Regions from separate parts of the Candidatus Pantoea symbiotica genome, predicted to be linked through region 2. Evidence: predicted binding sites of a transcription regulator. Region 2 holds the regulator's gene; each other region holds the start of a gene.
What was found. Region 2 encodes PurR, which represses purine synthesis genes. Its sites were predicted from a motif close to CANGCAAACGTTTGCNTG; they were not measured.
Positions count from the first base shown of each region.

Region 1: a site for PurR is predicted at 7,128-7,145, ahead of ACXIZX_RS19280 (NCS2 family permease). Genes of this name have one in related genera too.
Region 3: a site for PurR is predicted at 4,808-4,825, ahead of guaD (guanine deaminase). Genes of this name have one in related genera too.

Region 1 covers NZ_JBSZHR010000002.1:3,997,774-4,007,999, reverse strand. The annotation lists gene yidD (membrane protein insertion efficiency factor YidD) at 1-216, shown strand, start outside; gene yidC (membrane protein insertase YidC) at 219-1,865, shown strand; gene mnmE (tRNA uridine-5-carboxymethylaminomethyl(34) synthesis GTPase MnmE) at 1,950-3,314, shown strand; gene ACXIZX_RS19295 (malonic semialdehyde reductase) at 3,526-4,116, shown strand; gene ACXIZX_RS19290 (flavin reductase family protein) at 4,163-4,672, opposite strand; gene ACXIZX_RS19285 (4'-phosphopantetheinyl transferase family protein) at 4,968-5,714, shown strand; gene ACXIZX_RS19280 (NCS2 family permease) at 5,746-7,059, opposite strand; gene yieH (6-phosphogluconate phosphatase) at 7,211-7,873, shown strand; gene ACXIZX_RS19270 (MFS transporter) at 7,957-9,195, opposite strand; gene phoU (phosphate signaling complex protein PhoU) at 9,315-10,049, opposite strand; gene pstB (phosphate ABC transporter ATP-binding protein PstB) at 10,064-10,226, opposite strand, start outside.
Region 2 covers NZ_JBSZHR010000002.1:1,600,123-1,610,348, reverse strand. The annotation lists gene eptA (phosphoethanolamine transferase EptA) at 1-1,615, shown strand, start outside; gene ACXIZX_RS08085 (TetR/AcrR family transcriptional regulator) at 1,655-2,251, shown strand; gene nemA (alkene reductase) at 2,302-3,399, shown strand; gene gloA (lactoylglutathione lyase) at 3,501-3,908, shown strand; gene rnt (ribonuclease T) at 4,016-4,684, shown strand; gene ACXIZX_RS08065 (Grx4 family monothiol glutaredoxin) at 4,720-5,055, opposite strand; gene ACXIZX_RS08060 (C40 family peptidase) at 5,420-6,211, shown strand; gene cydH (cytochrome bd-I oxidase subunit CydH) at 6,268-6,357, opposite strand; gene purR (HTH-type transcriptional repressor PurR) at 6,631-7,656, shown strand; gene punR (DNA-binding transcriptional activator PunR) at 7,653-8,564, opposite strand; gene punC (purine nucleoside transporter PunC) at 8,675-9,877, shown strand; gene cfa (cyclopropane fatty acyl phospholipid synthase) at 10,189-10,226, shown strand, end outside.
Region 3 covers NZ_JBSZHR010000002.1:1,843,812-1,854,037, forward strand. The annotation lists gene xdhB (xanthine dehydrogenase molybdopterin binding subunit) at 1-1,875, opposite strand, end outside; gene xdhA (xanthine dehydrogenase small subunit) at 1,865-3,307, opposite strand; gene guaD (guanine deaminase) at 3,304-4,632, opposite strand; gene ydfG (bifunctional NADP-dependent 3-hydroxy acid dehydrogenase/3-hydroxypropionate dehydrogenase YdfG) at 5,018-5,764, shown strand; gene ACXIZX_RS09180 (YnfA family protein) at 5,847-6,173, opposite strand; gene ACXIZX_RS09185 (DUF1283 family protein) at 6,307-6,642, shown strand; gene ACXIZX_RS09190 (DUF1161 domain-containing protein) at 6,695-6,991, shown strand; gene ACXIZX_RS09195 (MDR family MFS transporter) at 7,023-8,483, opposite strand; gene ACXIZX_RS09200 (ABC transporter permease) at 8,870-9,586, shown strand; gene ACXIZX_RS09205 (glycine betaine ABC transporter substrate-binding protein) at 9,603-10,226, shown strand, end outside.

The sequences.
Region 1 (10,226 bases), 2.4 Mb from region 2:
CTGATACGCGTTTATCAACGCGCCATCAGCCCACTGCTGGGACCTCATTGCCGGTTCCATCCCACCTGTTCGCAGTATGGGATTGAGGCCTTACGCCGCTTTGGCGTTGTAAAAGGCAGTTGGTTGACGATAAAACGCGTATTAAAATGCCACCCTTTGAACCCGGGTGGTGACGATCCTGTGCCGCCAAAAACCTTTGATACCAGAGAACATTAACGATGGATTCGCAACGCAATCTCTTTCTCATCGCTTTTCTGTTCGTGTCTTTTATGATCTGGCAAGCCTGGCAGACGGACCACGCTCCGCAGCCACAGCAAACCCAGACCACGCAAAACACAAGCAGCGCAGCGGGTGATGCCGCCACTTCCGGCGTGCCGGCTAGCGGACAGGGCAAAACGATCACCGTTAAGACAGATGTCCTGTCACTCAACATCAATACGCGTGGTGGCGATATTGAGCAGGCTCAGCTGCTGACTTACCCGGACAAACTGGGTTCAGACGCACCGTTCCAGCTGCTTGAAACCACACCAGCCTTCGTTTATCAGGCGCAGAGCGGCTTAACTGGCCGTAACGGTCCGGATAACCCGAACAATGGCGCACGTCCGCTGTATACCACTTCGCAAGATAGCTTCGTCATGGCGGATGGCCAGAGCGAACTGCGCGTGCCGCTGACCTGGACCGGTGAAAACGGCGTGGTTTACACCAAGACGTTCGTCTTCAAGCGCGGTGAGTATGCGGTAAACGTTGACTACAACATTAACAACACCACTCAGCAGCCGCTGGAAGTGTCGATGTTTGGTCAGCTGAAGCAGACCATCGACGTGCCTAAGCACCGCGACACCGGCAGCAACAACTTTGCTCTGCATACCTTCCGTGGCGCAGCGTACTCAACCAGCGATGCGAAATACGAAAAATATAAATTCGACACCATCGCGGATAACGAGAACCTGAACACCACCACCAGCAATGGTTGGGTGGCGATGCTGCAGCAGTACTTTGCTACCGCCTGGGTGCCACGTACGCAGGGTAACAACACGCTGTACACCAGCAACCTCGGCAATGGCATCGCGGCAATTGGCTACAAATCTGCACCGGTCACCGTTGGCGCAGGCGCACAGCAAGATCTCGGCGCAACGCTGTGGGTCGGCCCGGAAATTCAGGACCAGATGGCAGCCATCGCGCCGCACCTGGATCTGACCGTGGATTATGGCTGGTTGTGGTTCATCTCTCAGCCGCTGTTTAAGCTGCTGAAGTTCATCCACAGCTTCATCGGTAACTGGGGCTTCTCCATTATCGTTATCACCTTCATCGTGCGTGGCATCATGTACCCGCTGACCAAAGCGCAATACACCTCGATGGCGAAGATGCGTATGCTGCAGCCGAAGATTCAGGCGATGCGTGAACGTCTGGGCGATGATAAGCAGAAGCAGAGCCAGGAAATGATGGCGCTGTATAAGGCGGAGAAAGTGAACCCGCTGGGCGGCTGTCTGCCACTGGTTATCCAGATGCCAATCTTCCTGGCCTTGTACTACATGCTGTCAGGCTCGGTTGAACTGCGTCATGCGCCGTTTATTCTGTGGATTCATGACCTGTCAGCGCAGGACCCGTACTACATTCTGCCGATCATCATGGGTATCACCATGTTCTTCATTCAGAAGATGTCACCGACCACCGTGACCGATCCGATGCAGCAGAAGATCATGACCTACATGCCGGTTATCTTTACCGTGTTCTTCCTGTGGTTCCCATCAGGTCTGGTGCTGTACTACATCGTCAGCAACCTGGTAACCATTCTCCAGCAGCAGCTGATTTATCGCGGCCTGGAAAAACGTGGTCTGCATAGCCGCGACAAGAAGAAAGCGTAACGTCTGACTGCAACCAGCAGCAGCGTATAATTAAGGGGCGGCATTTATGTCGCCCTGTTTTTTTGTTTCGAGAAAAGGTGAATCATGAGCCACAGCGACACTATCGTTGCCCAGGCGACGCCTCCTGGCCGCGGCGGCGTCGGCATTCTGCGTATCTCCGGCGCCAAAGCCGCTGAGGTGGCGCAAGCCGTGCTCGGCAAGCTGCCAAAACCGCGCTATGCCGACTATCTGCCCTTTACTGATGCCGATGGCAGCGTGCTCGATCAGGGCATTGCGCTATGGTTTCCTGGCCCGAACTCCTTTACCGGTGAAGATGTGCTGGAGCTGCAAGGCCACGGCGGCCCGGTGATTCTTGACCTGCTGCTGAAACGCATCGTGGCGCTGCCCGGCTTGCGTATTGCCCAACCAGGCGAATTCTCGGAACGCGCCTTCCTCAACGACAAGCTCGATTTAGCGCAAGCCGAAGCGATTGCCGATCTGATCGATGCCAGCTCAGAGCAAGCCGCCCGCTCGGCGGTGAACTCGTTGCAGGGCGCTTTTTCCCTGCGGATTAACGCGCTTGTGGAAGCACTTACTCACCTGCGCATCTATGTGGAAGCAGCTATCGACTTCCCGGATGAAGAGATCGATTTCCTTTCCGACGGCAAAATTGAAGCCCAGCTCAATGTGGTGATCGGCGACCTTGATGGCGTGCGTGCCGAAGCGCGTCAGGGCAGCCTGCTGCGCGAAGGGATGAAAGTGGTGATTGCCGGTCGTCCCAATGCCGGTAAATCGAGCCTGCTGAATGCCTTAGCCGGACGCGAAGCGGCTATCGTCACCGATATCGCTGGCACCACGCGCGACGTCCTGCGCGAGCATATCCATATTGACGGCATGCCGCTGCACATCATCGATACCGCCGGTTTGCGTGAAGCCAGTGACGAAGTTGAGCGCATTGGTATTGAACGCGCATGGCAGGAGATCGAACAGGCCGACCGCGTGCTGTTTATGGTCGATGGCACCACCACTGACGCGACCGAAGCCGCCGCGATCTGGCCGGATTTTGTTGCGCGTCTGCCGGAAGCGCTGCCGATTACCGTGGTGCGCAACAAAGCGGATATGACCGGCGAAGTACTGGGCCTCACTGAAGTGAACGGTCACTCACTGATTCGTCTCTCGGCGCGCACCGGTGAAGGTGTGGAAGCGCTACGCGATCACCTGAAACAGAGCATGGGATTTGCCGGCAACATGGAAGGCGGATTCCTCGCCCGACGTCGCCATCTGCAAGCGCTGGAGTTAGCCGCAACGCATTTACAGCAAGGCAAGCATCAACTGTTAGGCGCGTGGGCCGGCGAATTACTGGCAGAAGAGCTACGGTTAGCGCAGCAGGCGCTGAGCGAAATCACCGGCGAATTCACCTCCGACGATCTGCTGGGCAGAATCTTCTCCAGTTTCTGCATTGGTAAGTAATAGTCTGCTGCGTGGTCGCCATGAATGGCGACCCTACGACGTTCTCATGTAGGGTGCACAATCCCGTTAATCATGCGTGTTTGTTATTTGGCTCCCCTTGCGCTTTGCAGTATAACGATCGTTGCCCGGCTAAAAGCGCATCGGTGTCCGGGTACATTTTTATTCATGCCAAACATTCGGCGCGCATTTGCCGCCTGAACAGGAGAGAAACATGAGTACAACGCTCGACAGCGTGGCGCTGAACGCGCTGTTCAATGAAGCCCGCACCCACAGCTATTGGCAGGACAAACCGGTTTCGCAGGACGTATTGAAGCAGCTCTATAACCTGACCGCGCTGGGCCCAACCTCCGCTAACTGCTCGCCAGGCCGTTTTGTATTTGTGACCTCGCAGGAAGGCAAAGAGAAGCTGAAACCCGCGCTCTCATCGGGCAACGTCGATAAAACCATGGCCGCACCGGTAACGGTGATCGTGGCGTGGGATCCTGAATTCTACGAAGCGCTACCAAAGCTGTTCCCGCACGGTGATGCGCGCAGCTGGTTTACCAGCAGCCCGGATCTGGCGAAAGAAACCGCGTTCCGTAACAGCAGCTTGCAAGCAGGTTATTTGATTCTGGCCGCGCGTTCGCTGGGCCTGGATGCGGGCCCGATGTCCGGTTTCGATCCGTCAAAAGTGAATGATGCGTTCTTCAGCGAGAGCAAATGGCAGGTGAACTTACTGATCAATCTCGGCTATGGCGAAGCCAGCAAACTGCATGCGCGTCTGCCGCGTCTGGGCTTTGATGAAGCCAGCACCTTTGCCTGATTGAGAAAAGGCGTCGGGCTGAGCCCACGACGCCGGTTTTAAGCGGTTATCCCAGTGAATGGAAGCCGCTGTTAAAGTAGATCATCGGCTCTGCCGCTTCACCAGGCAGAGCGATGCCGACGATACGCGCCAGCAGCACGCTGTGCGTGTTCCACTCGACCACCTTCTCCAGCTGACAATCAAAGCTCACCAGCGCATCAGCTAAAATCGGCGCGCCGGTATTTAATGTCTGCCATGTACCACTTTGAAAGCGCTCATCGCGGCGTGAGGATTGGCTGAACTGGGCACATAAGTCGTCATGCTGTTCACGCAGCACGTTAACGGCAAAATGGCCGGCTGCGATAAAGGCATCATGACTGGATGCGCTGCGATTAACGCACACCAGCAGACTTGGTGGCTCAGCCGCCAGCGAACTGACCGACGTCGCAATCAGCCCCAGCTTTTCGCCCTGAAATTCGGTGGTAACCAGAGAAACACCCGCGGTTAAGCGACGCATGCCGTGGCGAAACTCATCAAGCGAGATCGATTCCTGGCGAGAAATAGGGGTAACTGACATAGAAAACTCCGACGTGCATGCTTCTAAGATGCGCACGATTGGCAGATGAATGAATTGGTTAGCGCACTTCACTGTGCCTTTTTACTGTCCAAATCCTACACCACATCAGGCCGTTCGGCATCCGTTGAGACACGAATCTGCAAAAGCGTTCTATGCAAAGTTGCCAAATGGGATTGCCGCCTGGCTTCGTCCTTATCTGAAATATCGCCTATTCCATGTTAAGCCGGATGCAAACCCATGAGAAAATTCTTACAATAGCACTGATGATTATTCGACCATTTTCACGGAGCGACAGATGGCTAGTCATTTTGTACGTTGGATAGGTAATCCGCCCTTTTCTTCAGAGAATATGCGGGTGCCACAGGAAGTGATCAACAGCGCTCAGCGCTTCGCTGACAAGCGTCGCGGACGCTTTCTTGCCGCGCGCGAACTGCTGGCGCAACTGATGTTACGCGTTTACGGCATTCGCGAACTCCCCGCGCTGACGACCTCCAGCAGCGGACGCCCCTGCTTTGCCGATGCCAACCTGCCCGACTTCAGCATTTCCTACGCCGGAAACACCATCGGTGTGCTGCTGGCCGAAGAAGGCGGTCGCGCCGGATTGGATATGGAAATTGTGCGCGCGCACAGCCGTCAAACGCAGGACATGCTGACGCAGGATCTCTCCTCCGGCGAAAAAGCCTGGATCAACGCGCAGCAGGATTTCATGGAAGCGCTGACGCAAATCTGGACGCTGCGCCAAAGCATTCTCAAGCTCACCGGTGAAACCGATAGCGGTATTGATTCACTGCGTTTGCATCCTGCGGCCGGTCGGCTGCGTTCCACCGTGTTCCCTGATATTCAGGCGGTGTGTGATGCTGAGCCCACGCTGGTGTGGTCGTGCGCGCTCTCGCCCGGCACCGAACGCTTACATTTGTGGGAGATTGATGGCGCGCAGCAGTGGCAAGCGCTGCGCGATGTCGAGATGAGCAAACCCAATATCGGGCCGCGTACCTTGCGCCTGACCAGTTTGGTCACGCCGCATGAGATGGGACATCCGTAATAAAAATGGCCGCATCAGCGGCCTCTTCTATTTAGTGCGCGTCAATGAAGACGATTTTCAGCACGAACAGCAGCGCGACTACCACCACGCACGGGCTGATTTCACGCCAGCGTCCGGTTCCCAACTTCATCACGCAGTAAGAGATAAAGCCCAGCGCGATGCCTTCGGTGATCGAGAAGCTGAAAGGCATCATCGCCGCAGTAACGAACGCTGGCACCGCTTCGGTGAGATCGTCCCACTGCACGCGTGACAGCGACGCCGTCATCAATACGCCAACGTAAATCAGTGCACCCGCCGCCGCATAAGAAGGCACCATCGCCGCCAGCGGTGACAGGAACATCACCAGCAGGAACAGAATCCCTGTAATCACCGCCATCAGGCCGGTGCGACCGCCGATCGCCACGCCGGACGAGCTTTCAATGTAGGCGGTCACCGATGAGGTACCAATCAACGAACCAGTCACCGAACTGATGCTATCAACGTACAGCGCCTGCTTCATGCGCGGGAACGTGCCTTTCTCGTCGGTCAGCCCGGCTTTATCGGTTACGCCAATCAGCGTGCCGGATGAGTCGAACAGATTGACCAGCATAAATGAGAAGATCACACCAGCCATGCCGATGTTGAACGCGCCTTTGATGTCGACCTGGCCGACAACGGAAGTGATCGCAGGCGGCGCCGCGAACACGCCGCTGAATTTCACATCGCCAATCATCAGGCCCAGCGCGGTCGTCACCACAATAGACACCAGCACCGCCGCATGGATATTGCGTGAAGCCAGAATCGCGATAATGAAGAAACCGAGCGCCCCAAGCAGCACGCTATGCGAGGTCAGATTGCCAACGGCAACGATGGTATCGGCGTTTGGCACGATGATACCGGCGTTTTTCAGCCCCATCATGGCGATAAACAGGCCGATACCGGCGGTGATACCCACGCGCAGGCTGAGCGGAATGTTGGCAATCATCCAGTAACGCACGCGCAGCAGCGTAAGGATCAGCAGACCCAGCGCGCCCCAGAAAATCGCACCCATACCAATCTGCCAGGAATAACCCATGGCACCGACCACCACAAAGGCGAAGAAGGCATTCAGGCCCATCGCCGGCGCCAGCGCCACCGGCAGATTCGCCACCAGCCCCATCAGAATGCTGCCGAACGCGGCAATCAAGCAGGTAGTAACAAACACTGCCTGCGTATCCATGCCCGCCACACCGAGAATTTGTGGGTTAACGAAAACGATGTACACCATCGTCAGGAAAGTCGTGCAACCGGCAATCACTTCGGTGCGCACGGTGGTTCCGTGTTCCTGCAGTTTGAAGATGCGCTGCAAAAGGCCCTGATTAGTCATTCCACTGTTCCGCTAAAAAATTTATCGCCGCGTATCCTATAGAGTTTAGCGCGGCAAAACACTGATTTTTCGCAACCGGTTGCTCAGGGTCGCTTTCTGCGCTCAGTGCGCTAGAGTGTCAGCTTATTGTTTAACAAAAGGATGATGTGCGATGTCGGTTGAATGTATTTTTTTTGATTGCGACGGCACGCTGGTCGACAGCGAAGTAATCTGTACGCAAGCTTACGTCAACACCTTTGCCCGCTACGGTATTGAACGCTCACTGCAGCAGATGTTTGAGCAGTATAAAGGGGTGAAGCTCTACGACATCATCCGCGATGTGGCGGCAGAACATCAGGTTGAGTTGCCGCTCGAAGAGGTGGAAGCCGCCTATCGTGCCGAAGTAGCTAGATTGTTTGATCTCGATTTAAAGCCGATTGCCGGTGCCAAAGCGCTGGTGGAAAGTGTCAACGTGCCGATGTGCGTGGTTTCCAACGGCACGGTGAAGAAGATGCAACATTCGCTGGGATTAACCGGCATGCTGCCGTATCTCGATGGCAAGCTTTACAGCGGTTATGACATTAACCACTGGAAGCCGGATCCGGAATTGATGTACCACGCCGCCGAGCAGATGCAGGTGCCGATTGAGAAGTGCATTCTGGTGGATGATTCCGAGGCTGGCGCGCGAGCGGGGATCGCGGCCGGGATTCCGGTGTTTTACTACTGCGCCGATGCGCACAATCCTGAATTAGATCATCCGCTGGTGACGCGCTTTGATGATATGGCGCAGTTGCCGGATCTGTGGCGCGCGCGTGGGTGGGATTTGGTGGGGTAAGGTGCGGTATTCAGCCAGGTCGGCATAAATGCCGACCCTACGTTCGTTCAGGTGTAGGGTCGCCTTTAATGGCGACCACAAACTTAACCAATCGCGCCTAACGAATCCTCGTTGCTCTGCTTCTTCGGCAGCAGGAACAGCGTGGCGGCGATATCCAGCAGATAAATCAGTGCCAGCAGCGTAATCGCGGCAGTGAAAGAGATATTGGTCGCCAGCAGGCCAATCACCAATGGACCAAATCCGCCCACGCCACGTCCCAAATTAAACAACACGTTCTGCGCCGTCGCGCGTGCCTGCGGTGGGAAGGTGTCGGAAATCAGCGCGCCGTAGCCGCCAATCATGCCGTTTACAAACATCCCCATCAGCGCGCCGGTAAACAGCATCACCGTCGGATCGCGCAGCTGCGCATACACCACCACCATCACCACTGCGCCGAACTGATACAGCAGGAAGATTTTCCAGCGCGCGAAGCGATCGGCCAGCACGCCAAACAGCCAGATGCCGAACGTCATGCCCACCACCGTGACGGCAGTCCACAAACCAGATTTGGTCAGGCTGAAACCGAAGTTGGATGACAGATAGCTTGGCATCCAGATCATCAATCCGTAGTAACCAAAGTTCTGCACCGAGCAGAGAATAAAAATCCCCAGGCTGGCTTTGCTGGTGGCGCGATCGGCGAACAGCAATTTAATGCGTGCGCCAAAGGAGAGCTGCGGCGTTTTCTCAACATGACGAGTAAAACCTTCCGGCTCGCCCATGCTGCGGCGGATGACAAAAGAGACCAGCGCTGGCAGCAAACCGACGAGGAACATGCCGCGCCAGCCAATCACGCTCAGCAGCGGCGGCGTGATAAAGGCCGCCAGCAATACACCCAGCTGCCAGCCAATGCCGACCCACGCTGATGCGCGGTTGCGCTTCTCTTTCGGCCAGGCTTCGGCAATCAACGCCATGCCGATACCGAACTCGCCACCCAATCCCACACCCGCTAGCGTGCGATACGCCAGCAGATCCCAATAGCCCTGCGCCACCGCGCACAGGCCGGTGAATACTGAGAACACCAGAATGGTGACGGTAAGAATGCGGATGCGGCCATAGCGATCGCTAAGGTGACCAAACACAATGCCGCCGATCACTGCACCGATCAGCGTCCAGGTGACCAGCGAACCGGCCTGAGAGGGATCGAGCGCCAGCGAGACGCTGATCGCTGGCAGCATAAAACCAAGAATCAGGAGATCAAATCCATCCATCGCGTAGCCGCTGATGGCGGCCACCATGGCTTTCGCCGATGTAATGGCTTGTTTTTTAGGAGTTGGGGAGGACATGTAACAGCACCTGGCAGAAAAAAGTGCGCCAAGTATAAAGAGAGGAAATCGCTGAGAACAGACAGAATTTAAGCAGGCAGCCCGTTAGCCACAGTGGCAACGGGCCGCCGACGCGTCAATCAAGAGGGTTTATTGCTGCCGTCGTCGCCCGACAGCAGTTCATCCAGCTTGTCGCCGCCCACATGACGGAAATCCTGACCTTTAACGAAATAGAAGATAATTTCGCAGATGTTCTGGCAGCGATCGCCGATACGCTCGATGGCGCGCGCGCAGAACAGCGCGGTCAGCACGCTTGGGATGGTGCGCGGATCTTCCATCATGTAGGTCATCAACTGACGCACGATGCCTTCGTACTCTTTATCCACCTTCTTATCTTCACGGTAGATTTTGATGGCTTCGTTGAGATCCATGCGCGCAAACGCATCCAGCACGTCATGCAGCATCTGCACGGTGTGATGACCCAGCGCTTCAAGGCTCACCAATAATGGCAGATGCTGCTGGCTGAACTTCTCCAGCGCGGTGCGGCTGATTTTTTCCGCCACGTCGCCAATGCGTTCCAGCTCAGAAATGGTCTTGATGATTGCCATTACCAGACGTAAATCGCTGGCGGTGGGCTGGCGTTTGGCGATGATGCGCACGCAGGCTTCATCAATCTCCACTTCCATCATGTTGACCTTCTGGTCGCCGTCGATCACGTGACGCGCCAGCTCGCCATCCTGATTGTGCATCGCGGTGATGGCGTCCATCAGCTGCTTCTCAACCATGCCGCCCATGATCATCACTTGCGTGCGAATGTGCTCCAGCTCCGCGTTGAACTGACCGGAGATGTGTTTGTTCAGATTTAAATTATCCATGTGCGTCTCCTGAATCAGCCGTAACGACCGGTGATGTAATCTTCGGTCTGCTTCTGTGCGGGCTTAGTGAACAAGGTATCGGTATCGCTGAACTCAATCAGCTCGCCCAGATACATGAAAGCGGTGTGGTCAGAACAACGCGCGGCCTGCTGCATGTTGTGGGTCACGATCACCACA
Region 2 (10,226 bases):
GTGCGGCACCAACGGATTTAATCTTATTGCCGCCCTGTTTTTCGCATTAGTCCTGAATGCCCTTTTCTTGCTGCGCGCCTGGGAAATGATCCCTTACGATCACGTCCACGATTATCTGTTCGCCGCCAGTATTCCGCTGGTGCTCGCCTCGGCGTTCTATTTTCTCTTCTCGCTAGCCGCCTGGCCTTATCTGCGCAAACCGTTGCTAATTGCGCTGGTATTGGTTAGCGCCGCCGCCAATTACTTCATGCACAGTTTTGGCACGGTGATCGACACCAATATGATTCAAAACGTCTTTGAATCCGACCCGCAGGAAGCCGGTGCGCTGATCAGCAGTCGCTATCTACTCTGGATGCTGTTGATGGGGATGGTGCCGGTGGCGCTGATTTGCGGCGTGCGCATCAATAACGGCACGCGCTGGTGGTGGAATCTGCTGCAACGCCTGACGGGCGCACTGGGCGCAATATTACTCATATTGCTGATGGCGGCGCTGTTTTACAAAGATTACGCCTCGCTGATTCGCAACAATAAAAACCTGATCAAGATGATTACTCCGGCCAACGTGGTTAGCGGTACTGGCCACTATGTCGATCAACGTTATCTGCAAGGTAGTCAGGAATTGGTAAAGATTGGCGAGGATGCCCACAAAGGCCCATTAATCTCCGCAGCAACCAAGAAAACGCTGGTGGTGTTAGTGGTGGGTGAAACGGCGCGTGCCGAGAATTTTTCGCTGGGTGGCTACGCGCGTGACACCAATCCGGAGCTGAAAAAACAGCAGGTCATTTACTATCCCAACGCCATTTCCTGTGGCACAGAAACCGCTATATCGGTGCCCTGCATGTTCTCCAATATGCCACGCGTGCATTACGACGCGAATCTGGCGCACCACCAGGAAGGCGTGCTTGATATCCTGGCGCATGCCGGCGTGAGCGTGCTGTGGCGCGAAAACGATGGTGGTTGCAAAGGCGCCTGCGACCGCGTGCCGCACACCGACATGACACAGTGGAAACTGCCGCAATATTGTCACGATGGGTTTTGCCAGGATGATGTGTTGCTGCATCGTCTTGATAACTATATTGATAGTCTGCACAACGACGGCATTATTGTACTGCATCAAATGGGCAGCCACGGTCCGGCCTATTATCAGCGTTATCCGGCTGAGTTCCGCCGTTTTACGCCCACCTGCGACAGCAAACAGATTCAGGATTGCGATCATCAGGCATTGGTAAATACCTACGATAACTCGCTGCTGTATACCGACGCCATGCTGAGCCGCACCATCGATAAGCTCAAAGGCCTGAGCGATCGCTTCAATGTGGCGCTGGTCTATCTCTCCGATCACGGCGAATCGCTTGGCGAGCGCGGGATGTATCTGCACGGTGCGCCTTATATGTTTGCGCCCTCACAGCAAACACACATTCCTCTGCTGATGTGGATGTCACCGGGTTACGCGGCGGCGAATCACATCAATGAAGCCTGTTTGCGCCAGCAAGCTGCCGATGCAAAGGTATCGCAAGATAATCTTTTCCATACGCTTTTAGGTATGTTCAATATCCAGACTCAGCAGTATCAACCGCAGTTGGATATGAACAGATCGTGCCAAACCGCCACCTGAGGGTTGCGCTAGACTGACTGGTCTAATAACCTGCGACCCATGAATAAGACTCTGCAACGCAACGACACTCGTGAACATCTGCTCGCTATTGGCGAGCAGGTTTGTTTACAGCGCGGCTTTACCGGCATGGGATTGATCGAGATGCTGGCGCTGGCGGAAGTCACTAAAGGCTCGTTCTACCACTATTTCGGTTCGAAAGAGGCCTTTGGCGTGGCGCTGATTGAGCGCTACTTCGCCAACTTCCAGCAACAGATTGATCAGCAGCTGAATCTGCCCGGTTTACCGCCGAGCGAACGCCTGTTAGCGCATTTCCGCTACGGCGAAAGGCTGTTTATCGAGCAAGGTCATATTGTTGGCTGCCTTGGCGTGAAATTGTCAGCCGAAGTGTGCGATCTCTCCGAACCCATGCGCGATGCCCTGCAACAAGGCGCCAATGCCATCATCGCTGCCTACACGCGCTGTTTGACTGAGGTAGCCGCTGAGCAGCCGCTGCCGTTTGGGCAAACACCGCAGCAACTGGCGCAGCGCTGCTACTTGTTGTGGCTCGGGGCCAGTTTGCAGAGCAAGATTTCCCGAGAGCCGGGTCCGATTAGTCTGGCGCTCGAAACCATCGAACAGTGGCTGATAAGTCACTGATTTTTAAAAATCGTCGTTACTAGACGACCGGTCTTCCTGGAGCAATCAATATGGCGAGTAAGCAGCTGTTCTCCCCACTCAAAGTGGGCGCGATTACCGTACCGAACCGCATTTTTATGGCCCCGTTGACGCGCCTGCGCAGCATTGAGCCGGGCGATATTCCGACGCCGCTGATGGCTGAATATTATCAGCAGCGCGCCAGTGCCGGTTTGATCATCACCGAAGCCACCCAGATCTCTTTCCAGGCGAAAGGCTATGCCGGTGCGCCGGGTCTGCACACACAGCAGCAAATTGCCGCGTGGAAAATGATTAACGAAGGCATTCATGCCGCTAACGGTCACAGCGCCGTGCAGCTGTGGCACACCGGTCGCATTTCTCATAATAGCGTGCAGCCAGAAGGCAAAGCGCCGGTCGCACCGACCGCGCTAGCGGCAGGTACGCGCACTTCCCTGCGCGCTGCGGATGGTTCTGTCTATCGTGAAGACACCTCAGTACCGCGCGAGCTGTCAGTGGCTGAAATTCAGCAAATCGTCAAAGATTTTGGCCAGGCCGCCGCCAATGCGCGCGAAGCCGACTTCGACCTGCTGGAACTGCACTCAGCGCACGGTTACCTGATGCATCAGTTCCTCGCACCCGGCTCAAACCAGCGTAGCGATGAGTACGGCGGTTCGATTGAGAAACGTGGTCGTTTCGCGCTGGAAGTGGTTGATGCGGCGATTGCTAACTGGTCTGCCAATCGTATCGGTATCCGCGTTTCGCCAATCGGTGCCTTCCAGAATCTGGAAAATGGCCCGGAAGAAGAGAAAGCGGCATTGTGGTACATCGCCGAGTTGGGCAAGCGCGGCATCGCCTATCTGCACCTTTCTGAGCCAGACTGGGCAGGCGGACAGCCTTATAGCGATGCATTCCGTGAGAAAGTGCGTGCGCTGTTCCCGGGCGTGATTATCGGTGCCGGTGCTTACACCGTTGAGAAAGCAGATGATCTGATTGCACGCGGCCTGATTGACGCGGTGGCGTTTGGTCGCGACTTTATCGCTAACCCGGATCTGGTTGCTCGTTTGCAGCAAGATGCGCCACTCAATCCGCAGCGTCCTGAGAGCTTCTACGGCGGCGGCGCGGAAGGTTACACCGATTATCCAACCCTGTAAGAAAATGGCTGCCGCGTCGGATAGGCGGCAGCGTTGTTTCATCAGTGTGTATACTTAGTTGTCTTGTCATTCACTGATGACGTTTTAAAAAAGAGGATGTTATGCGTTTACTTCACACCATGTTACGCGTTGGCGATTTGCAACGTTCTATCGATTTCTACACCCGCGTGCTCGGCATGCGCGTGCTGCGTCAGAGCGAAAACACCGAGTACAAATACACGCTGGCATTCGTTGGCTACACCGAAGAGAGCGAAGGCGCGGTGATTGAGCTGACTTACAACTGGGGCGTGGATAAATACGATCTCGGCAACGCTTACGGCCATATCGCGCTGGGCGTGGACAACGTGGCTGACACCTGCGAACGCATTCGCAGCGCGGGCGGCAACGTGACGCGTGAAGCGGGCCCGGTAAAAGGCGGTTCTACCATTATTGCGTTTGTCGAAGATCCAGACGGTTACAAGATCGAACTGATTGAAAACAAACATGCCGGTCACGGCTTAGGCAACTAAGGTTGCTGGTCAGCCTGCTATTTGCAGGCTGACTTCCCTCTCCTGCTGCACCCTCCTGCGATTTTTGCCATAATGCGCGCTGCCCTATTTATTGCCATGAGATCCTGATGTCTGAATCGAACGCTTTAAACGCTCTCCACCAACGCTTCCGCGGTTTTTATCCTGTTGTGATCGACGTTGAAACCGCAGGTTTCAATGCACAAACCGATGCACTGCTGGAAATTGCAGCCATAACGCTGAAAATGGATGAAGACGGCTGGTTGCACCGCGATGAAACGCTGCACTTCCATGTGGAACCGTTTGAAGGCGCCATTCTGAATCCTGCGGCGCTGGCGTTTACCGGCATCGATCCCACCAATCCGCTGCGTGGTGCGGTAAGCGAATACGAAGCGCTGCATGCGATTTTTAAAATGGTGCGCAAAGGCACCAAAGATAGCGGCTGCAATCGCGCCATTATCGTGGCGCACAATGCCACTTTCGATCTCAACTTCGTGATGGCGGCCGCAGAGCGCGCCAGCCTGAAGCGCAATCCGTTCCACCCTTTTGCCACCTTTGATACCGCAGCGTTAAGTGGTTTAGTGCTGGGGCAAACCGTGCTGGCGAAAGCCTGTAAAGCGGCGGGAATGGAGTTTGATAGTACGCAAGCGCATTCGGCGCTGTATGACACCGAGCAAACCGCGACGCTGTTTTGTGAGTTGGTGAACCGCTGGAAACGCCTGGGCGGCTGGCCGCTGGCTTTCAGTGAAGAACCCGCAGACGACGCGTCTGTCGAGTAAGCAAAGAAAAGGCCGACATTTGTCGGCCTTCTGCATTATTCCGCTTCTTTATACTTCTCAGCGGTCTCTTTCAGCAGTGGCTGAAGTTCACCGCGCTGGAACATCTCAACGATGATGTCGCAGCCGCCGACCAGTTCACCATCGACCCACAGCTGCGGGAAGGTTGGCCAGTTAGCGTATTTTGGCATTTCAGCGCGAATGTCCGGGTTCTGCAGAATGTCCACGTATGCGAAACGCTCGCCACACGCAGAAAGCGCCTGCACGGCTTGCGCCGAGAAACCGCAGCTTGGCAGCTTTGGAGAACCTTTCATGTACAGCAGAATCGGGTTTTCTGCGATCTGACGCTGAATTTTTTCAACAGTACTCATTATTGCCTTCCTTAATCTTCTACTTCGTGTTTGTTTATTGTAGCGATTTCGCTCCCGGACTGAAAACGGGATTTTGCGTTTGCACTGGCTAATCGCCATGTTTGTTAAGTTAACGCATGACAAATAACATTTTCATATCATTAATTGGCATTAATAAATTAATAATTAGCAATAGTTTCGCTGCGTTAACCAGCTGAAATAGCTCATTTTTGCTACAGAATCAATCTGGTAACATATTAATGGAAAAAGGCCTTACCTTTTGGAAAAAAAGTGGATTAGAATTGCCTCGGCGCTGATCGCTTGATCAGATTTCTCTCACTTTAACGCAGTCTGCTTTCATTCAGCCTGCTTAACCTGTAACCGGATTATGCGTCTACTAATAACGCTTTTCATACTGGCTTTCGCCCAACTGTTTTTTAATGTGGCTGCTGCATCTCCGCATGCGCCCGTTAATGCCAGTTCGCTTAAAGCAGAGAAAAAGAGCGCACGTGAAGACGAGCGCCGCAAACGACGCCCGGTGAAAACCACCACCAAAAAATCGCGCCTGACTGCTGTTCAAAAATTCAAACTCAAAAAACAGACCAAAACAGAAACTGCGCTGCATAAAACCACCAGCAAAAAATCCCCGCTGAAACTCTCTGCTAAGAAATACGGTCATCAACGTTTAGCGAAGAAAACACCTGAGATCGCCGTCGATGATGAAGCATTAGCGCTGACCGGCATCAAAATGAGTAAGGCGCACCGCCAGCGTTATCAAAAGGCGCGTGAAACGGCGATGACCAAATTAATGGGCCAACTCGGCAAACCTTATCAGTGGGGCGGCACTTCGCCACACACCGGTTTCGACTGCAGCGGCTTAGTGTGGTACGCCTATAAAGATCTGGTGAAATTCAAATTCCCGCGCACCGCCAATGAGATGTATCACCTGCGCGATGCGGCACCGATTAAGCGTGAAATGCTGGAGAAAGGTGATCTGGTGTTCTTCCGCATCAATAATCGCGGCACTGCCGATCATGTTGGCGTGTATCTCGGCAACGGGAAATTCATTCAGTCGCCGCGTACCGGCAAAGATATTCAGATTAGCGTATTGGGTGAGGATTACTGGCAAAAACACTATGTGGGCGCGCGTCGTATGATGACGCCAAAAACTATTCGCTAGCTGTTGCGCAACAATCATAAAAAAGCCGGATGCTGTTCTCAGCTCCGGCTTTTTTGTTAATGCATGATCGCGGTAAAGCTGAAGGCGATAATCATCAACAGTGCGCCAACAGTGGTCATTAGCGCCAGCTTCAGGTCGGTATTCATTACAACTCCTTAGTCACACAATTATTAGGGTTAAAGCGATTTTCGCACAGCAATGGGCAAAAATCTCGTGTTATCCGCGCCAGCTTGCTAGAATCGCCGCCTTTCGTTGCGCAACAGATTTTGCGCATGCTGTATTTACAGCGTGATGAAGTGATTTCGCCTGCTAAAACACACCATTTCGCCTGCTTTTTGGGCTATAAAAGCATTAGCAGACGCAAACGTTTAACAATATACTTATCAGTAAGTTGCGATAAGCCCAGGAGTACCATTTTCATGGCAACAATTAAAGATGTCGCAAAACGCGCGGGTGTCTCAACCACCACGGTTTCGCATGTCATCAACAAAACGCGTTTCGTTGCGGAAGAGACGCGTAACGCCGTATGGGAAGCGATCAAAGAATTACACTACTCGCCCAGTGCCGTGGCGCGTAGTCTCAAAGTTAATCACACCAAAACCTTAGGTTTGCTGGCGACCTCCAGCGAAGCGCCCTATTTCGCTGAAATTATCGAAGCGGTGGAGAACCGTTGTTTCGAACGCGGCTACACGCTGATTCTCGGCAACGCGCATAACGATCTGCAAAAGCAACGTGCTTACCTGTCAATGATGGCGCAAAAGCGCGTCGATGGCTTGCTGGTGATGTGTTCTGAGTATCCAGACGATTTGCTACAGATGCTGGAAGAGAACCGCAACATTCCCATGGTGGTGATGGATTGGGGTGCATCGCGCGGTGACTTCACCGATACCGTGCAGGACAATGCGTTTCAGGGCGGCTATCTCGCCGGGCGTTATCTGATTGAACGCGGTCATCGCGATATCGGTGCCATTCCCGGCCAGATGGAGCGCAACACCGGCGGCGGCCGTCACGCTGGCTTCCTGCAGGCAATGAACGAAGCGGACATTACGGTGCGTCCTGAATGGGTAGTTCAGGGCGACTTTGAGCCTGAATCGGGCTATCAGGCGATGCAGCAGATTTTAAATCAGAAACAGCGCCCAACGGCGGTGTTCTGCGGCGGCGATATTATGGCGATGGGCGCGATTTGCGCTGCTGATGAGATGGGCTTGCGCGTACCGCAGGATATCTCGGTCATCGGCTACGATAACGTGCGCAACGCGCGCTATTTCACGCCAGCGCTGACCACCGTGCATCAGCCAAAAGCCGAACTGGGTGAAAAAGCGCTGGAAATGCTACTGGATCGCATCACCAGCAAGCGTGAAGATCCGCAAACCATTGAGGTTCAGCCAACGCTGATTGAGCGCCGTTCGGTGGCGTACGGTCCGTTCCGCGACTATCGCCGCTAAGCAGACACTTCGCTGAGCCATTCGTGGTTCAGCGTTTCGGCATCCCCGAGATAAGCCAGTAACCACTCCAGCGCCGGTGACGCGCGCTGTTCTGACCAGCTGACGCAGCACGGACTGTCCGGAAAGGCCTGCGGCAGTGCCAGTTCGACCAGTTTATGGCTATCCAGCAGCGGACGTGCCAGATGGCCCGGCACCATTCCAACGCACAATCCTGCCAGCAAACAATCCATTCCGGTTTCCCATTCTGGTACCACCAGACGTCGCTGATTATCCAGCGTCCATGTCATACGGCGCGGCAACGCACGCGAGGTATCTTCCAGCACCAGCGATGGCCATGCCCGCAATGTTTCATCATCCAGCTCCCTGCTGTTAACCAGTGGATGATCGGGACTCACTACACAACGCCAGTTCAGTGCGCCCATATCCTGAAAGGCAAAACGTCCGCCCACCGGAATCGCCTGGGTTGCGCCAATAGCCACATCAACCCGGCCATCAGCCAATGCATCCCATACGCCGTTGAACACTTCGTAGCTGATAATCAGCTCCATATCGGGAAAATGGCGATAGAAATCCTTCACTAACTGCCGCGTGCGCTGCGGTTTAACAATGCAGTCAACCGCGATACTTAGCTCCCCACGCCAGCCATTTGCCAGTTGCTGACACTGTCGACGGGTTGCCAGCATTTTTTTGATAACAGATCGCCCTTCACGCACAAAATGCTCGCCCGCGGGTGTCATCACCACTTCGCGGTGCTGACGCTCAAACAGCGGCACTGCCAGCCAGGTTTCCAGCTGTCGTACGGTATAGCTGACGGCAGAAGGCACACGATGCAGCTCCTGCGCTGCCGCACTAAAACTCCCAGTGCGCGCCACCGCATCCACCACTTCAAGCGCATATTCTGACCACATAATTTTGCCTTCAAAAAATTTAACAGCACTATGCAAATATTAGCGTTTCACAAAGCGCGTTGCATCCTTTTACACTCCCCGGCGTTCAACCTGCCCAAAAGAGAATCAACATGTTGTCGTCTAAAGCATTTATGCCTTATCTTGCCGTGCTCAGCATGCTCGGCTTTCTTGCCACGGATATGTATTTACCTGCCTTTGGCGATATGCAGCGTGATTTCGCTAGCGCACCTGGCACCATTAGCGCCAGCCTGAGTCTGTTTCTCGGCGGTTTCGCCTGTGCCCAGGTATTTTGGGGGCCGCTGTCAGATCGTTACGGGCGTAAACCAATTTTGCTGGCCGGTTTAGCCATCTTCGCCCTTGGTTGTCTGGGGATGCTTTGGGTGACCGATGTCCGCCTGATGCTGGCGCTGCGTTTTGTGCAGGCGATTGGCGTGTGTGCTGCTGCCGTGAGCTGGCAGGCGCTGGTGGTGGATCACTATCCAAAAGCCAAAGCCAATAAAGTGTTTGCGACAATTATGCCGCTGGTTGCGCTGTCTCCGGCGCTGGCACCGCTGCTCGGCGCCTGGCTTATCGGCCACTTCCACTGGCGCAGCATCTTTATCACATTGACGCTGGTTGCCGTGGTGTTGCTGATCGGTACGCTGCAGTTAACCTCGCCTAAGCGCGAGAAAGTTGCGGCAGGCAAACAACCTGGATGGTTGACCTTGCTGGGCACCCGCGTTTACAGCGGTAACGTCTTGATCTACTCGGCGTGTTCGGCGAGCTTTTTCGCCTGGCTGACGGGATCACCTTTCATTCTCGCCGCTGCTGGCCTGACGCCGGGCGATATTGGCCTGAGCTATATTCCGCAGACCATTGCATTTCTGATTGGTGGCTTTGGCTGCCGCACGCTGTTAAATCGTTATCAGGGCGCGCAACTGCTGCCGTGGTTGCTGGTGTTGTATAGCCTGAGCATCCTGAGTTTGTTTGTCATCGCCCTGATGCCCTCAGCGCCGCTGTTTGTATTGTTGATGCCCTTCTGCGGCATGGCGCTGGCCAATGGTGCGATCTATCCGATTGTGGTTGCTAGCGCATTAGCGCCCTTCCCGCACGCCACCGGTAAAGCCGCAGGATTACAGAACTTATTCCAGTTAGGATTATGCTTTGTTGCCAGCCTGCTGGTCTCCGCCGGCCTTGAACAGGCGTTGTTCAACACCACGTTAGTGATGGTCGCCACCGTGGTACTGGCGTGGGCGGGCTTTGTCTGCCAGCGATCGCTAAACGCACAAAGTGATATTGCCCACACTTCCCGTCCCTGCGAAGATAATCTCTGACTCAATGATTTTCGTTAGCAAACTAACGATAACCCGTTGAATATTGACCCACGTGAGCATATACTCTGTGGGTCAGTAATTCTGTATTAAATCAATAATATAAATGTAATACCTTTAGCGACACTGTCGCGGGATGGCGTCTGCACATTATCCGGTGCGGCGACCCACTTTTCTGCTCAAATTCATACCTCTGTACTACGTCGTACAACGTCGGATTTCTGGCGCACGGATTTTCCGTGAGTTCTCTCACAGGTCTTGGGAAATTGGCTATTCTTTTTCTCAGGTTCAGATCGGAAGGTGATGGAGAAGCTATGAGTTCATCTGTTATAGAAGAAGTGAGCCTTGAAGA
Region 3 (10,226 bases), 240 kb from region 2:
GTAATAGAACGGCTTGCCGCGTCCGGCGGCGCGATCGTAATGAATGCCCGGCACTTTGTAGAACCCGGTGGCGGAAAGCGGCACCTGATTGAGCCACGCTTGCTGCGCCACCTGGGCGAAGGTGAAGTGTTTCTCGCCAACGCGCACAATGCCGTTACTGAAATGCACCGCTTCGGCAGCGCATTGATGTTGCTGGCACAGCATCTCGGTTAAGCGATCGCGCAGGATTTGTGCGGCATTCTGCGCCGCTTTGCCGTTGAGATCGGCCCCGCTGGACGCCGCAGTTGGCGAGGTGTTGGGCACTTTGCCGGTATCGGTGGCGGTGACCTGAATCTGACTGATATCAATCTGCAGCACTTCCGCCACAATCTGCGCCACTTTGGTATTTAAGCCCTGACCCATTTCGGTGCCGCCGTGATTGAGCTGCACCGTGCCATCGGTGTAGATCAAAATCAGCGCGCCGGCCTGATTGAGGAAGCTGGAGGTAAATGAGATGCCGAATTTCACCGGCGTCAGCGCCAATCCGCGTTTCATAAAACGGTTGCTGGCGTTAAACGCGCTGATTTCGGCACGGCGCGCGGCGTATTCGCTGCTGGTTTCCAATTGCGCGGTCATCTCATCCAGCAGATTGTCTTCCACATGCTGGTGGTAATGAGTGATGTTGCGATCGGTTTTGCCGTAATAGTTACGTTTGCGCAGCTCAAGTGGATCGAGGCCCACTTCGCGCGCGACGTGATCCATGATCTGCTCAATCGCCACCATGCCTTGCGGCCCGCCGAAGCCACGATACGCAGTGTTCGAAGCGGTATGCGTGCGGCAGCGATAGCCGGTAATCAGCGCATCACCGAGGTAATACGCGTTATCGGCGTGGAACATCGCGCGATCGACAATCGATCCGCTGAGATCGAGCGAATAACCGCAGTTGCCAGCCAGATCGATCTTCACACCGCAGAAGCGACCGTCGTCATCGACGCCGACATCGTAGCGGACAAAAAACGGATGGCGTTTGCCGGTGATCTGCATGTCGTCGCGGCGCGCCAGGCGCATTTTCACCGGTTTACGCAGCTGACGCGCGGCGATGGCACACAAACACGCCACGCCCGCCGCCTGGGTCTCTTTGCCGCCAAAGCCGCCGCCCATACGCCGCATATCAATGGTAACTTTGTTCATGGTGATGCCCATAACTTCCGCCACCAGCTTCTGCACTTCAGTGGGGTTTTGCGTCGAGGAGAACACCTGCAAAGTGTCATCTTCGCCGGGGATCACCAGCGCCGTCTGGGTTTCCAGATAGAAATGTTCCTGACCGCCGATGTGAAATTTACCCTGAATACGCCGCGACGCCCGCGCCAGCGCGGCTTCGGCATCACCGCGTTGGTGAATATGCGGCTGCTGCACAAAGAAGCGTTGTTCCAGCGCTTCACGTACGTCGAGCACTGCGGGCAGCGCTTCATACTCAACAATTGCCGCTGCAGCACCGGCACGCGCTGCTTCCGGTGAATCAGCCGCGACGGCAATCACGATCTGACCGAAATATTCGATTTTGTCCTGCGCCAGCAGCGGATCGCCGGGTTCCAGCGGACCGACATCATTGAGGCCTGGCACATCACGCCAGGTTAGCACGCTGACCACGCCCGGCACCGCGTAGCACGGCTGCACATCCAGTTTGGTGATGCGCGCATGCGCGTGCTCGCTTAGTCGTGGACAGAGATGCAGCAATCCCGGCAGATCGGGCTTGTCGTCGATATACAGCGCCTCACCGGAGACATGTTTGTCGGCACTTTCATGTTTGTTGCTGCGCCCCACGCCCGTTTGCATGCCAGTGGCGAACTGGGTTTTCAGCAGCGTTTCGTTCAGTTCCGGACGGTTATGAGACATAGCGCGACACCTCAGTAATGGTCAGCTCACCAGACGCTTGTGCGTAGTAGCGGCGCAACAGATTGCGCGCCACCTGCAGGCGATAATCGGCGCTGGCGCGGAAATCACTCAGCGGCTGGAAATCAACGCTCAATGCGGCGCAGGCTTTTTCGATGGCGCTGAGATTCAGCGGCTGGCCCAGCAATTGTGCCTCAGCCGCCAGCGCACGCTTCGGCGTGGCGGCCATGCCACCAAAAGCCAGTCGTGCCTCCACAATCAACCCTTCCTTGATTTGCAGATTGATGGCGGCAAACACGGCGGAAATATCATCATCCAGCCGTTTCGCCACCTTCCACGCAGTAAAGTTGGGTGACACCGTCACTTTAGGAATGGTGATGCTGCGAATGAATTCCCCCGGCAACAAAACCGTTTGGCGATACGCGGTAAAGAATTGATCGAGCGGGACTTCTCGCTGCTTGTCGCCCTGCTGCAAAACCAGACGCGCATTCAGTGCCAGCAGCATGGGCGCGCAATCACCAATCGGCGATGCGTTACCAATGTTGCCGCCAAGCGTGCCCTGATTACGGATTTGCAACGAGGCAAAACGCTCCAGCATGCTGCTAAACGCCGGAATGTGCTGCGCTAAAAACTGATAGCAATGATGCAATGAAGCGGCAGCACTGAGATAAAGATGTGTTTCATCTTCGTGGCAGACCTTCAACTCATCGACCTGCTCCAGCGCAATCAATAGCGGCAAGCGCTTATATTGCTGGGTAATTTGCAGCGTTAAATCGGTGCCACCGGCCACCAAACGGGCTTCGGGATGTTGCTGATAGAGATCGGCGAGCTGCGCTAGCGTTTTTGGCAGATAGCAGCGGCTGCCCGCGGCTTCGATAATCTGGACTTCTGTGTTGCTGAGCGCCTGTAAACGCTGCACTAGCGCGGGTGCATTGGCGCTGAAGGCATCCGCAACAGGTTGTTCGCATGCCTGCTGAGCCGCATCCATGATCGGACGATAGCCGGTACAGCGACACAAATTGCCCGCCAGCGCCTGTTCCGCCTGATGACGGTTCCAGCCAGCACTGTTTTTCTGCAGGGTAAACAGCGACATCACAAACCCCGGCGTGCAGTAACCGCATTGTGAACCGTGGCAATCGACCATCGCTTGCTGCACGCTGTGCAGTTCGCGCCCCTGCTTGAGATCTTCCACCGTGATCAGTTGCTTGCCTTGCAGGCTACTTACCAGCGTTAAACAGCTGTTGACCGCCTGATACTGCATCTCTCCATCCACCACTTTACCGAGCGTGACGGTGCAGGCACCACAGTCGCCAGAGGCACAACCCTCTTTGGTGCCGCGACGCTGCTGCTGGCCGCGCAGGTAGTTAAGCACGGTGAGATTGGGATCGATCTCGCGTTCGGTGACTAAACGATCGTTGAGTAAGAACTGGATCATGCGATTTGCTCCTCACTTTCGCGCTGCCAAACCGGCTTGCCGCTCACCCAGGTCTGCGCAATGTTGCGGTCGTCGCCGAGCGTCATCATCACAAACAGCCGCTCCCAGATATCTTTACTGTTGGCGTTACGCAGCTTCTGCAGCGGCGACACGGCCGGATCGAGCACGACAAAATCGGCCTCTTTGCCGGGATTGAAGTTGCCGATAACGTCATCGAGATCGAGCGCGTGCGCGCCGCCTAAGGTGGCGTGATAGAACGCTTCACAGGCGCTGAGTTTGTACTGCTGTAGCTGGCCGACTTTGTACGCTTCGCCCAGCGTTTGCAGCAGATTAAAGGTGGTGCCTGCGCCAACGTCGGTGCCAATGCCCATGCGCACGCCCTGCTGCCAGCAGCGTTTGATGTTGAATAAGCCGCTGCCGAGGAACAGGTTTGACGTCGGGCAGAAGGCTATTGATGAGTCGGTGTCATGCAGGCATTGCCATTCTGTATCTTCCAGATGCAGACAGTGCGCAAACACGCTGCGTTTGCCGGTGAGTTGATGATGATGGTAGACATCAAGGTAGCCCGCCCGCTCCGGGAATAACGCTTTTACCCAGGCGATTTCCTGCTGGTTTTCACTTAAGTGCGTGTGCATCCAGACGTCAGGGAACTCCTCGCGCAGTTGACGCACTTTGTCCAGCAGTTCGGGCGACGAGGTCGGCGCAAAGCGCGGCGTAAGCGCATAGCTCAGGCGACCGCGCTGATGCCAGCGTTCAATCAGTTCACGCGTGTGCTGATAGCTCTCTTCCGGCGTTTCGGTCAGGTATTCCGGTGCGTTGCGATCCATCATCACTTTGCCAGCGATGAGCCGCATATCCAGCTGCTGTGCCGCGCTGAACAGGGAATCCACCGACTGCTTATGCACGGTGCCGAACACCAGCGCTGTTGTCGTGCCGTTCGACAACAGCTGATGCAGGAAGAACGCCGACATTTTTGCCGCGTGATCGGGACAGTGATATTGGCTCTCCACCGGGAAAGTGTACTGGTTGAGCCACTCCAGCAACTGTTCGCCAAAGGCGCCGATCATCTCGGTTTGCGGATAATGGATATGGGTATCGATAAAGCCGGGCACGATCAGTTTGCCGCGCAGATCGGTGACGCGTGTGTGATCGACGCGCCCTTCCGCAATTTGCCAGCTTTCAAGGCTGACCACTTTGCCGTCACGCAGCGTTAATAAGCCATCTTCGAGATAGCGCGCGTTGGCAGCGATGTCGTCTGGCTGCGCGGCCAGAGCGGTGAAATCAAAGAAGCTGGCGCGCAGCAGCGTTTCGGGTGCGTAAGGCATAATGGTTCCTTGGTGCTTTTTTTATTAATGCAGGTGATTGCCTTAAAGATAGTTTGCAAAGCGCATGCCAATGCAAAGAACAAAAAATACTGTTTACTTTCAATATAATAGGTTGATCTTGCAGGTTTGTGTGTCAAGCTTAGCTGGCAAACGTATGCGCAACCGGTTGCCTGGGTTCGCAAACGGTTGCGATTTAACATTGCGGTGAGTTTTGCCTGATATGGCGAATTTATTGCCCGCAAACGTGCGTCTTTGTGGTGCGCTGATGCACTCGCAATGTGCAGGAAAAATCCTGCAACAAGCTGCCTTTGGTTTTCATGAGCATGGGTTCGAGGTTAATGCTAAGGTGTGGCTGATAACCTGAAATCGTTTAAGGAACAGTGAGATGATTATTTTTGTTACTGGCGCAACTGCTGGTTTTGGTCAAAGTATCACCCGCCGCTTCATTGCTACAGGTCATAAAGTGATCGCCAGCGGACGTCGCGCTGAGCGCTTAAAAGAGTTGAAAGATGAGTTGGGCGATAACCTGTATACCGTTCAGCTGGACGTGCGTAATCGCGCCGCCATCGATGAAGTGATTGCCTCCCTGCCCGCTGAATGGCGCAATATTGATGTGCTGGTGAACAATGCTGGCCTGGCGTTGGGTGTTGAACCGGCGCACAAAGCCAATATTGAGGACTGGGAAAATATGATCGACACCAACAACAAAGGTTTGGTGTACATGACGCGTGCGGTGCTGCCTGCCATGGTTGAGCGCAACGTCGGTCATATCGTGAATATCGGTTCGATTGCGGGCAGCTGGCCCTATCTGGGTGGCAACGTGTATGGCGCGACCAAAGCGTTCGTGCGCCAGTTCAGCCTGAATCTGCGTACCGACCTGCACGGCACCGCGCTGCGCGTGACCGATATCGAGCCAGGTTTGGTGGGCGGCACCGAGTTCTCTAACGTGCGCTTCAAGGGCGATGACGATAAAGCGGGCCAGGTTTACGAAGGCACCACCGCGTTAACGGCGGAAGATGTGACCGAAGCGGTCTATTGGGTGACGACGCTGCCGAAACACGTCAACATCAATACGCTGGAGATTATGCCGGTAACGCAAACCACCGCAGGATTGAAAGTGCATAAAGGTTAAGGTGATTTTGTAGGGTGCGCATTCATGCGCACCAGGTCAACCTCAATGCGAGTGAGGTCGCCATTAATGGCGACCCTACGATTTAGGTGCGACCCCAACCTGTCACGATAATCAACATGCCGCTAAAGGCGACCAGCGCGCCAACCCAATCCCATGTACTGAGTTTTACGCCATCCACCACGCGCAGCCAGATCAATGCCGTCAACACGTATACGCCGCCATAGGCCGCATAGACGCGCCCGCTCGCGGCGGGATGCAGCGTCAACAACCAAACAAACAGCGCCAGACTCGCTGCGGCGGGCACCAGCAGCCAGGCCGTCATGCCCTTCTTCAACCATAGCCACGGCAGGAAACAGCCAACAATTTCCGCTATCGCAGTGATAAAAAACAGCAAGGCGGTTTTTACCAGCATAGAAAATCTCTCACTAAGCTAAACAAAGCGCTCACCGCTGGTGAGCAAAGAAGCAGCGATGATATACTAGCGCCCATGGTTGTTACAGCCGCGATCCCGGCTGTGCTGGTGTTAACTGAAGGAAATGACGATGAAAAAACTGTTATCCGCCCTGTTGGCGACCGTGGTGACGTCGAGCCTGTTAATGGCTGCGCCAATTGCGTCGGCCAAAACCGATCGCCTGATCATTGAAGATGGCAGCAGCGCCTCCAGCAATGAAGCCGCTCGCCAGAGTAAAGAGCAGTGGAACGATACTAAAAATCTGCGCAACAAGGTCAATACGCGCGTTGAGAAAGAGTTCGATAAGACGGATAAAGCTTTTGATACCCGCGACTCCTGCGAAAAGAGCTACAACGTTAACGCTTATTGGGAACCGAATACGTTGCGTTGCCTCGACCGCCGCACCGGACGTCCACTTGCACCCTAATCGTTTATCGCTGCTATAGTTTTGACAGGATTTCTGACCAAAGGAGTGAATGATGAAAAAACGTAATGCAGTGCTGCTGATGGCGATGTTGTCGCTGCCGGTTTTGGCGCAGGCTTCTTGTGAAAGTGTCAAAGCGGACATCAGCAAAAAAATCATTAATAACGGCGTCGCCGAATCGGACTTCACGCTGGATATCGTGGCCAATGATCAAGCCGATCAGACTGGCGGCCAGGTTGTGGGTCATTGCGAGAACGACACACAGAAAATCGTCTACAAGAAAAATGGCCGTGATGGCGACAGCAACGTGCCAGACGGCGCAGGCAGCTCTCAGGATGCGCCCGCGCAGTAACCCTTCGGGCGGCTCTCTGGCCGCCCTGCTTTTACTCCACTTCCGGCCTTTGCCGCGGCATCATCCACGCCACCCACAGCGTTAACAGCGCAATCAGCAACGACACCACAAACACCCAATGTAATGAGCTGGCGATTTGTCCGGTCCAGTCATGCAATGTCGCTTCCGGTAGCGCCTGGCGACTTTCGTGCGACATGATTTTCTGCATCGGATCGTCGGCCTGCGGCAAACGCAGCGACAAGTTCAGGTTCAGTACCGCACCCAACAACGCGGTACCAATTGCTGAGCCGATCATGCGGCTGAACATGATTGATGCGGTGCAAATGCCGCGAATGTCGTAATGCGCATGGTTTTGCACCGATACCAAAAACGTGGTGCTGGTCATGCCCATGCCGGTACCAATCACAAAGGCGGTGAAGCCCGCCTGCATAATCGAGCTATCGCTGCGCAGTAACAGCAGCAACGCACTGCCAGCAATTAGCAGCAGCGCTCCCAACTGCGCGGTGAAGCGATAGGAGGTGATAAGCATTAATCTGCCGCTTAAGGTGCTCGCCAGCGGCCAGCCAATCGACATCATCGCCAGTGCGCTGCCGGCCTGCAGCGGCGTGCCGCCGGTGATGCCCTGAATCCACGTTGGCAGAAACGCGCTGATGCCCATCATGCTGGCACCGATAATCAGGTTACCGATGTTACCAGCGACAATGAGCCGACTGCGCCAGATCTCCAGCGGAAACAGCGGTGCATCGGCACGCTGTTCATGATGTTTTAAACGCCAGGCGGCGATGACTGCCAGCAGCAGGAACGGTAGCAACCAGAAGCCGAGCACTTCAGCCTGCAACAACGCGACTAATAATGCCGTCACGCAGATCATCAGCCAGCAGCTGCCGGTGAGATTGAGCGTGGTGGCCTGATTTTGCTCACGCGATGGAAGGAAGCGCGCCAGCAGCAGCATGGCGACCGCGCCAATCGGTACGTTAACCCAGAAAATCACCGACCAGTTAAAGTGCTGCACCAGCCACGCGCCGCTCAATGGGCCAATAATTGCCGCCACGCCCCAGACGCTGGAGAGCCAGCCTTGTACGTTGGCGCGTTCACGCGGCGAATAGACGTCAGCCACAATGGTGGAGGTCAGCGGCATAATTGCGCCGGCACCTAAACCTTGAAAAGCACGAAACAGAATCAGCCACGTCATGCTGTGGGCGAATCCGCACAGAATTGATCCCAGCAGGAACAGCGAAACGCCAATAAACAGCAGCCGCTTGCGGCCCCACATGTCCGCCAGCCGGCCATACAAGGGCACGCTGACCGCTTGTGTCAGTAAATAGATGGAAAATACCCAGCCAAACTGCGAAAAGCCGCCAAGATCGGCAATGATGGTCGGCATCGCGGTGGCCACGATGGTGACTTCAATCGCCGCCATAAACATAGCGAGCATGCAGCCGATGAGAATCCAGTGGCGATGTTCCGTGTTCAATTCTGCAGTTTCAGTCATACGTCTCCCTAATTTCTAACAAGGCTAGCTGAAAATTCACCAGACCAGTTTCCTCTGCGTGCGCCCCATCTGTGACGACGTCACTTATTTCGATGAAAATTTTTTATTGTCGGATGATGCCTTATTCCATGCGGGTTAGATGCGGTTTTTGATTATTTCTATCTGTCTGATTTTGCCGCAGAAACTGGCGCTTATCGACAAGCATTGCTATAAGTCTAAGCGGTGCTTTCCAGTTATTCACTGAAAAAGCATCTGCTAATAGTCATTTTAACTGCAATTTAACGGGGTGAAGGATTTTCGTATGTGTGCGTTTTTGACACTGCGCCGCCATCCTGGGAATGACATCACCACATCGAACGATTTTTTGAATCAGGGAGACACTGGCTATGCAAAATGCATCGCTCGCCCGCCGCGCTGGGCTGGCTCTGCTCGCAATTGTTGCGGTGATTGCCCTGCTTGTTTGGGGGCTGGGGCTGAATACGCTGCGCGACCGCCGGGAGGATTTGATTTATCTCGGGCAGCAGCATCTATTTTTGGTGTTTTGGTCAATGTTCTTTGCGCTGCTGGTGGGGATTCCCAGCGGGATCCTGCTGAGTCGTCCGTTTGCCCGTCGCTGGGCAGAGTACGTGATGCAAATCTTCAACGTGGGTAACACGTTGCCTCCGCTGGCGGTATTGGCGCTGGCGATGGTGATTGTCGGTATCGGCGATCGTCCCGCGCTGATTGCCCTGTTCCTCGCCTCGCTGCTGCCGATTGTGCGTAATACTTTTGCCGGTTTAAGCGCGGTACCGCCGTCGCTAATCGAAGCCGCCAACGGTATAGGTATGACGAAGTTTCAGCGTTTGCGTCAGGTGGAAATTCCTAATGCGCTGCCGGTGATTCTGGCAGGCGTGCGCATCGCCACGGCGATTAACGTCGGCACAGCGCCATTGGCGTTCCTGATCGGCGCCAGCAGCTTTGGTGAACTGATCTTCCCCGGCATCTACCTCAACGACTTCCCTACGCTGATCCTCGGCGCCGTGGCAACCGCGCTGGTTGCGCTGGTGCTCGACATGCTGCTTGCAGCATTGGGACGTTATCTCAGCCCGCACTCTGCGGCTTAACACAAGGAGTTTTGTGATGGCCACTGCCAATAAGCTGGCGCGCTGGGTAAAACGTACTGCGCTGGCACTCACCGCGACGCTGGCAATCAGCCAAAGCGCCGCTGCCGCAACACCAATCACCATGGCAACCAAGAGCTTTACCGAGCAGCACATCCTCTCCGCGATGACGGTGATTTGGTTGCAGAAGAAAGGTTTTCAGGTGATCCCCAAAACCAACATCGCTACCACCATCGGTCGTAACGCGATGATCAATAAACAGATTGATATGACGTGGGAATACACCGGCACCTCGCTGATCATCTTTAACCACATCAATAAGCCGATGTCGACGGAAGACGCCTATAAAACGGTAAAACAGCTGGATGCGAAGTTGGGACTGGTTTGGCTTAATCCGGCACCGATGAACAATACCTATGCGTTTGCTATGCAACGCGATCGTGCGGAGAAAGAAGGCATTAACACCATGTCGCAACTGGTGGCGAAGCTGGAAGAGGTGCGCAAGAACGATCCGGATCATAACTGGAAACTGGGTTTGGACCTGGAGTTCTCAGGCCGTTCCGATGGCCTGAAGCCGTTGCAGAAAGCCTACAACATGCCGCTCGATCGTCCGCAGATTCGCCAGATGGATCCCGGTTTAGTC